3 regions of the Blastococcus sp. SYSU DS0669 genome follow, and region 1 is predicted to be linked to each of the others. Evidence: riboswitches for the same ligand, from Rfam matches in the RefSeq annotation. Region 1 holds a riboswitch; each other region holds the start of a gene.
What was found. Region 1 has a riboswitch for S-adenosylmethionine ahead of ACI792_RS04090 (putative leader peptide). Riboswitches for the same ligand answer to the same signal wherever they lie in the genome.
Positions count from the first base shown of each region.

Region 2: another riboswitch for S-adenosylmethionine. It lies ahead of thrC (threonine synthase); the one in region 1 lies ahead of ACI792_RS04090 (putative leader peptide).
Region 3: another riboswitch for S-adenosylmethionine. It lies ahead of ACI792_RS08925 (bifunctional o-acetylhomoserine/o-acetylserine sulfhydrylase); the one in region 1 lies ahead of ACI792_RS04090 (putative leader peptide).

Region 1 covers NZ_JBJHAE010000002.1:322,365-324,620, reverse strand. Annotated here, with positions in the region: gene ACI792_RS04095 (NAD(P)/FAD-dependent oxidoreductase) at 1-452, opposite strand, end outside; SAM riboswitch class I at 1,308-1,402, shown strand; gene ACI792_RS04090 (putative leader peptide) at 1,409-1,483, shown strand; gene ACI792_RS04085 (methionine ABC transporter ATP-binding protein) at 1,621-2,256, shown strand, end outside.
Region 2 covers NZ_JBJHAE010000001.1:445,501-447,756, reverse strand. Annotated here, with positions in the region: gene ACI792_RS02115 (ABC transporter permease) at 1-259, shown strand, start outside; gene ACI792_RS02110 (HAD family hydrolase) at 368-1,189, opposite strand; SAM riboswitch class I at 1,248-1,382, shown strand; gene thrC (threonine synthase) at 1,395-2,256, shown strand, end outside.
Region 3 covers NZ_JBJHAE010000006.1:94,593-96,848, forward strand. Annotated here, with positions in the region: gene ACI792_RS08925 (bifunctional o-acetylhomoserine/o-acetylserine sulfhydrylase) at 1-1,069, opposite strand, end outside; SAM riboswitch class IV at 1,113-1,228, opposite strand; gene ACI792_RS08930 (hypothetical protein) at 1,317-1,802, opposite strand; gene ACI792_RS08935 (mechanosensitive ion channel family protein) at 1,799-2,256, opposite strand, start outside.

The DNA.
Region 1 (2,256 bases):
GCGGGACGCACACCGGTGACCTCGTGGCCGTCCAGGACGTCGACCCCGGGCAGCTGCCTGACCCGGCGGCGCACCGTCGTCTCGAACACCGGACGGCTGGCCGAGACCACCTCCCAGCCGGGCGCCCCCCGGTCCAGCCACCCCGCCGGCGTCAGGATCAGGATGTCGCTGGGGACGCGCATCTGCACGGCGCCGGCCGCCCGCAGCTCGGTGACGTATCCCGGGAGCAGGCCGTCGATGAGCCGCAGGCCCCGAGCGAGCATGACGTGGAACTGGTGATCCTGCGGCACGCCGCGCCGGTGCTGGGTCCCGTCGGGCAGGGTGTCCCGGTCCACCACGACGACGTCCTCGAAATGGTCGGCGAGCACACGCGCGGCCAGCAACCCCGCCATGCTGCCGCCGACCACCACCGCACGGCCCGTTGCCTGCTCCTGACCACCCGGAACAGCCATGGTGCCCTCCTCCGGTGCGAAGCCGGTCCCGAGGCGGCAGCCTGGCACGGGCCCGGAGGCGGTGACAGGCCTCCTACCACGCACCACCGCCCGTCCGCGTGGTCCTCACCGTCACGGAGAGGCGCGGAGACGCTCGGTGAGACGGCGGCTCCGGGGCGGCGCAACGACCACTCGGGTGCAGCCGGCCGCACGTAGCCGGATCGAGGGGCCTGCGTGACGATCGGGCCCATGCAGGCCGGATCGGGCGCGAGGTCTCATCCGGCGGTGACGCGGCCACGGGTCCGAGGCGCCTGATCAGAAGCCACCCACACCGCCACCGCCGAGGACGGCGCCCGGTACGTCTCCGAACGGGGCGCCGGTGCGCTTCCCGCACCGCCGGCAGATCTTGTCGTCCGGTCCCGACGGCCGCTCGCTGCCCGGGTGTCGCTGGACGTAGGAGTGGAAACCGAACCGACACCGCAGTGGCTTCCGAGTCATGGGCGAATGCTAGGAGCCGCCGGTCCCGCCAGGGAGGGTCGTACGGCCCGGCGAACCGGGCCTGCGCCGAGGACTCGGGCCCGTTGGATCCGTCGCCCGGGTAGGGGCCGGCGGTCTCGTCGGGGATCTCGCCGGACGCCGTGGTCGCCGACGCCGACGATCCGGCAGCGCCGGACGAGCCGCCGGAACCGGTACCGCAGGCGGCCAGGCCGACCCGCGGGCTGAGCAGCGTGACATGGCTGCTCCTCGGTCGGGGTGGTCGGGATCGCGGACCACGCTCGGGCGCCGGCCCGCCCACCGGCTGCAGATCTGCTGTGTGAGTGACGTCGCAGGTCGCGGACGGGAAAGCCTCTGATCCGCTCCGTAGACTCGGCCCCGCAACCATCCGGAGCGGCTGAGAGACCTGGCTCGTCGACGTCGCAGCAACCCCCCGCATCGGCGGGCGCGGGTGCTACTGCCAGGACCGATGGAGGAACACCATGCGGTACGAGCTGCTCTCGTGGGCCCGCCGGCACGTCGACCTGTGCCGCACCGGCACAGCCATGTGCCGCTGAGGCCTCCCGCCTCCTAGCGACGCCCGCCCTGCTCGACGGCGGGCGTGCAGCCCCAGCCGCCACGCACCGCGGGCCGCCACGCCGTCGCCGGCGTCGCCGCCCGCCCGTGCCTGCTCAATCCCCGAGGACCGCATCCCGTGATCGAACTGAAGGACGTCCGCAAGGTCTTCCCCGCCCGCGGGCGGGCCGGCGAGGTCGTCGCCGTCGACGGCGTCAGCCTGTCCGTGGCCCGGGGCGAGTTCGCCGGCGTCGTCGGCCCCAGCGGCTCGGGCAAGAGCACGCTGGTGCGCCTGGTCAACCTGCTGGAGCGGCCCACGTCGGGCTCGGTCACCGTCGACGGGCAGGTGCTCACCGAGCTGCCCGACGAGCAGGTCCGGCAGGCGCGGCGCTCCATCGGGATGGTCTTCCAGCACTTCGAGCTGCTCGACTCGCGCACCGCGGCGGGCAACGTGGAGCACCCGCTGGAGCTCTCGGGCGTGGGCCGGACGGAGCGCAGACGGCGGGCCGGCGAGCTGCTGGACCTCGTGGGGCTCGGCGACCGCGCCGACGCCCGCCCCGCCCAGCTCTCCGGCGGCCAGAAGCAGCGCGTGGCGATCGCCCGCGCGCTGGCCGTCCGCCCGAACGTGCTGCTCTGCGACGAGGCCACGTCCGCGCTGGACCAGGCCAGCACCACCGGTGTCCTGGAGCTGCTGCGCCGGGTGCGGGACGAGCTCGGCCTCACGGTCCTCCTGATCACGCACGAGATGTCCGTCGTCAAGGCCGTGTGCGACAGC
Region 2 (2,256 bases), on a different contig from region 1:
CATCACCGACGCGCCGCTGGCCGCGGTCGGCGGCGCGGTGTTCACCATGGTCGTCTTCGCGATCCTCGACCAGGTCGAGCAGCTGGGCTCGATCCGCGACTGGTTCCCGACGGCGGAGGAGTTCGCCTGGACCGACCTGCTGCAGACGCCGGTCGACGACGGCGACCTGTTCCGCGGCGTCATCCAGTCGCTGGTCTACATCGCCGTCTTCACCGCACTGGGCTTCCGGCACTTCGCCCGCCGCGACGTCACGTCGTAGCTGTCGCCCTGCCGGCGACACCGCGGCGAGGTGCCGTCCCGGCCGGCGTGGAGCCGCTGCGTCGCGCCTGCGCGGACCCCTCCGGGGCCCACTCGGCACGACGCGGCGTCACAGGCTCTGCCGCACGGCCTGGGCCCAGCCCTCGCCCATCGCGTCAGCGGTGACCGAGGCGTTCGGGACGGCGGCCAGCGCGTCGGCCATGCCGTCGGCGGCGGCGCCGTTCGCGGTGATCCACAACCGGCCCACCGCGGGCGCCATCTCCAGGTCGCTGACGCTGTCCCCGATGGCCACGGCGTCGGCGGGGGAGAGGCCGCGCCGCTCCAGGTCCCAGGCGATCGCCGCGCCCTTGGAGATGCCGCGCGGCATCAGGTGGTAGACCCGCGGGGGCCCGGCGTCGGCATCCAGCCCCATCCAGGAGGCCCGCTGGATCGAGCCGTTGTCCTTCAGCGTCAGCCAGCCCGCCCCCCGCTCGGCCAGCCAGGCGTCGACGGCGAGGGGGTCCAGCCGGCCGCGCAGGAGCGCGTCCGCGGCGTGGGTGGCGTGCCACGGCGCGTGCCACTCGATCCGGCCGGGGTGCTCGGCGAACAGGTCCTCGACGATCCCGAGCTCGGCCATGACCTCCATCGGCGTCCGGTCGCCGTACTGCGGGGGCAGCGCGCCGCGGAGCCGGTGGGTGTTCCGGCCCGAGCCCCAGCCGATGGTGGCGCCCAGTTCGGCGATCGCGCCGTCGGCCGCGAAGATGCGCGCGGCCTCCACCACCTGCTCGTAGGTGCGGCCGCTGACCAGCACCAACGCCACCCCGGCGCGGTGCAGGTCGAGCAGCGCGCCGGCCGGCCCGTCGGTCAGCTCCCGCCCCTCCGTGTGCCAGAAGGAGCCCCGCGGCCCCACCATCGTGCCGTCGAGGTCGGTGTAGACGACGCGCGCGCTCACCGGGCCATCCTGTCCGGCCGTCGGGCGCCGCGCGCCACTGGGTAGAGTCCACGCCGTTCACTCATCCAGAGGGGCAGAGGGACACGGCCCGATGAAGCCCCGGCAACCGCCGCCTGCAGCGCTCCGCGCGACGGGCGGGAGGTGCCAATTCCGTCCCGCGCGGCTCGACGGCCCGCAGCGGGGAAGATGAGGAGGTAGTCGTCGCATGACCCTCACCGCTCCCGGTTCCGCCCAGGCCGACTCCAGCGCAGGCGGCCCGGTGCCACCCTGTCCGGCCCGCGGGCTCGTCTGCCGCAACTGCGGCGCCACGTTCGGCCTCATCGCCCAGCACGCCTGCGCCGAGTGCTTCGGCCCGCTGGAGGTCGACTACGACCCCGAGCTGATGAAGGCCGTCACCCGCGAGCAGATCGAGGCCGGGCCGCAGAACATCTGGCGGTACGTGGCCCTGCTCCCGGTGGGCCAGCACCCGGCCGACCGGGTCACGCTCGACCCCGGCATGACCCCGCTGGTCCGCGCCGACCGGCTCGCCGCCGAGCTCGGGCTCACCGGCGGCCTCTGGGTCAAGGACGACTCCGCCAACCCCACCCACTCCTTCAAGGACCGCGTGGTCAGCCTGGCCGCGACCGCCGCCAAGGGGCTGGGCTACACCAAGATCGCCGCCGCCTCCACCGGCAACCTGGCCAACTCGGTGGCCGCGCACGCCGCCCGCGTCGGCCTGCCGTCGTTCGTCTTCATCCCGAGCGACCTCGAGCCCGGCAAGGTGGTCCAGTCCGCGGTCTACGGCCAGACGCTGGTCGCCGTCGACGGCTCCTACGACGACGTCAACCGGCTGACCAGCGAGCTCGGCGAGACCGACGAGTTCGAGGACACCGCGTTCGTCAACCAGAACGTCCGGCCCTACTACGCCGAGGGCTCCAAGACGATGGGCTACGAGATCGCCGAGCAGCTCGGCTGGCGCATCCCCGCCCAGGTCGTCATCCCCATGGCGTCCGGCTCGCTGCTGACCAAGGTCGACAAGGCCTTCCGCGAGCTGACCGCGGCCGGCATCGTCGAGGCGTCCGAGTGGA
Region 3 (2,256 bases), on a different contig from region 1:
GCTTGCCGGCCTCCACGCCGCCGTGCAGCTCGAAGGTCAGGACGGCGCCGGCGCCCTTCGGCGCGTACTTCTGCTGCGCGGCGTGCCACGGCGAGGACGGCAGCCCCGGGTAGTTCACCCGCTCGACGGCGTCGTGGGCCTCGAGGAACTCGGCCACCCGCTGCGCGTTCTGCACGTGCCGCTCCATGCGCAGGGAGAGCGTCTCGATGCCCTGCACCACCAGGAAGGCGTTGAACGGCGAGACCGCGGGCCCCAGGTCGCGCAGCAGCTGCACCCGGGCCTTCAGCGCGAACGCCGGTGCGCCGAGGTCGGCGTAGACGACGCCGTGGTACGTGGGGTCGGCGGTGGTGAACATCGGGTGCCGGCCGCCGGTCCAGTCGAACGACCCGCCGTCGACGATGAGCCCGGCGATGACGGTGCCGTGGCCGCCGAGGTACTTGGTGGCCGAGTGGACGACGACGTCGGCGCCGAACTCCAGCGGCCGGACCAGGTAGGGCGTCGCGATGGTGTTGTCGACGATGAGCGGGACGCCGTTGCGGTGGGCGACGCCGGCGACGGTCTCGATGTCGAGGATGTCGCCCTTCGGGTTGCCGATCGACTCGGCGAAGAAGGCCCGGGTGTTCTCCTGCACGAGGGACTGCCAGTTCTCCGGGTCGTCGGGGTCCTCGACGAAGGAGACGGTGATGCCCATCTTCGGCAGCGAGTGGTGCAGCAGGTTGTACGTGCCGCCGTACAGGGACGCCGACGCGACGAGGTGGTCGCCGGCCTCGGCGAGGTTGAGGATGGCGAGGGTCTCCGCGGCCTGGCCGGAGGCGACGGCGAGCGCGGCGACGCCGCCCTCCAGCGACGCGACGCGCTGCTCCAGCGCATCCTGCGTCGGGTTCATGATCCGCGTGTAGATGTTGCCCATCTCGGCCAGCGCGAAGAGGTCCGCCGCGTGCTGGGTGTCGCGGAACTGGTAGGCGGTGGTCGCGTAGATCGGCAGCGCGCGGGCGCCGGTCGTGGGGTCGGGGCTCGTGCCGGCGTGGATCTGCCGGGTCTCGAAGCTCCAGCTCTGCGGGTCGGTCATGCGCCGTCTCCTTCGCTCGCGGGAGATCCCGCGGCGCACGGGAGCTCCGTCCTTGCCGGGGGCGGGGCGCCGACCGGCCGGCTCTTCCCCTGGAGCACCTCAGACGGAGTTGAGGTTGCCGGGCAGCCAGCCAGGTGCTTCGCGCTGCCTCTCAGGAGCCGACGTGATCCTAGGACGCTCCGCCGGGCGACGCACACCCGCCCGGACTCGGGCAGCGATGTCCCACGTGAAACAGCGGCCCACGGTCCTAGGAGCCGGGCGCGGTCTCCTCGCCCGTGCCGCCGGTCGGCGCGGGGGCGGGCGTCTCCGGCGCCGTGGTGGTCGTGCCCGGCGCGGTGGTGGTGGGCGCGGAGGGCGAGGTGGTCGGCTCGGGCTGCTGCGTCGTCGTCACCGGCTCCTCGGTCGGCGGCGTCTCCTCCGTCTGCGTGGGCTCCGTCGTGCCCGCCGGGTCGGTCGGCTCGGTGACCGCCGTCTCCCCGGTCGCGGGCGCGCCCTGCGCAGGGGGCTTGACGTTCAGCCAGAGGGCGAAGACCGCCACGAAGAGGATGGCGAGCACGACGGTGGAGGTGCGGGCGCGGCCCAGGTGCCGGGGGATCGACGCCCACCAGCCGTGCCGCGGCGCCGGCGACGGCGAGTCGGCGGGCGAGCCCGGCGCGGCGGCGGGGGCGGTGCTCACGGTGGGCTCCTCGGAGGCGCGGGCGGCCGGGTCGCGGCGCTCGTCGGGTGTCTTCACCGGACCCCCTCCTGGACGGCCGTCGCGCCGTCCTGCGCCAGGGGCGCCGTCGTGGGCGGCGGCACCTGCATGCCCTGGCTGCGGAACGCCTGGACGATGCGGGCGCGCAGGTCCCGGCCCACCTCGAACTGCTTGCCGGGCAGCGTGCGGGCGACCACCCGCACGTTCACCTCGTCCAACCCGAGGGTCTCGACGCCCATCACGGTGGGCGGGTCGAGCAGCAGCGGCCGCATGGCCGGGTCGCGGAACGCCTCCCGGCCCACCCCGCGCAGGACCTCGTTGGCCCGGTTGACGTCGACGGTGGTCGGCAGGGGGACGTCGACGACGGCGCGCGCCCAGTCGCGGGACAGGTTGATGACCTTGACGATCTGGCCGTTGGGGATGGTCACGACCTCGCCGTCGGGCGAGCGCATCCGGGTGACCCGCAGCGTGACGTCCTCGACCGTGCCGTTCG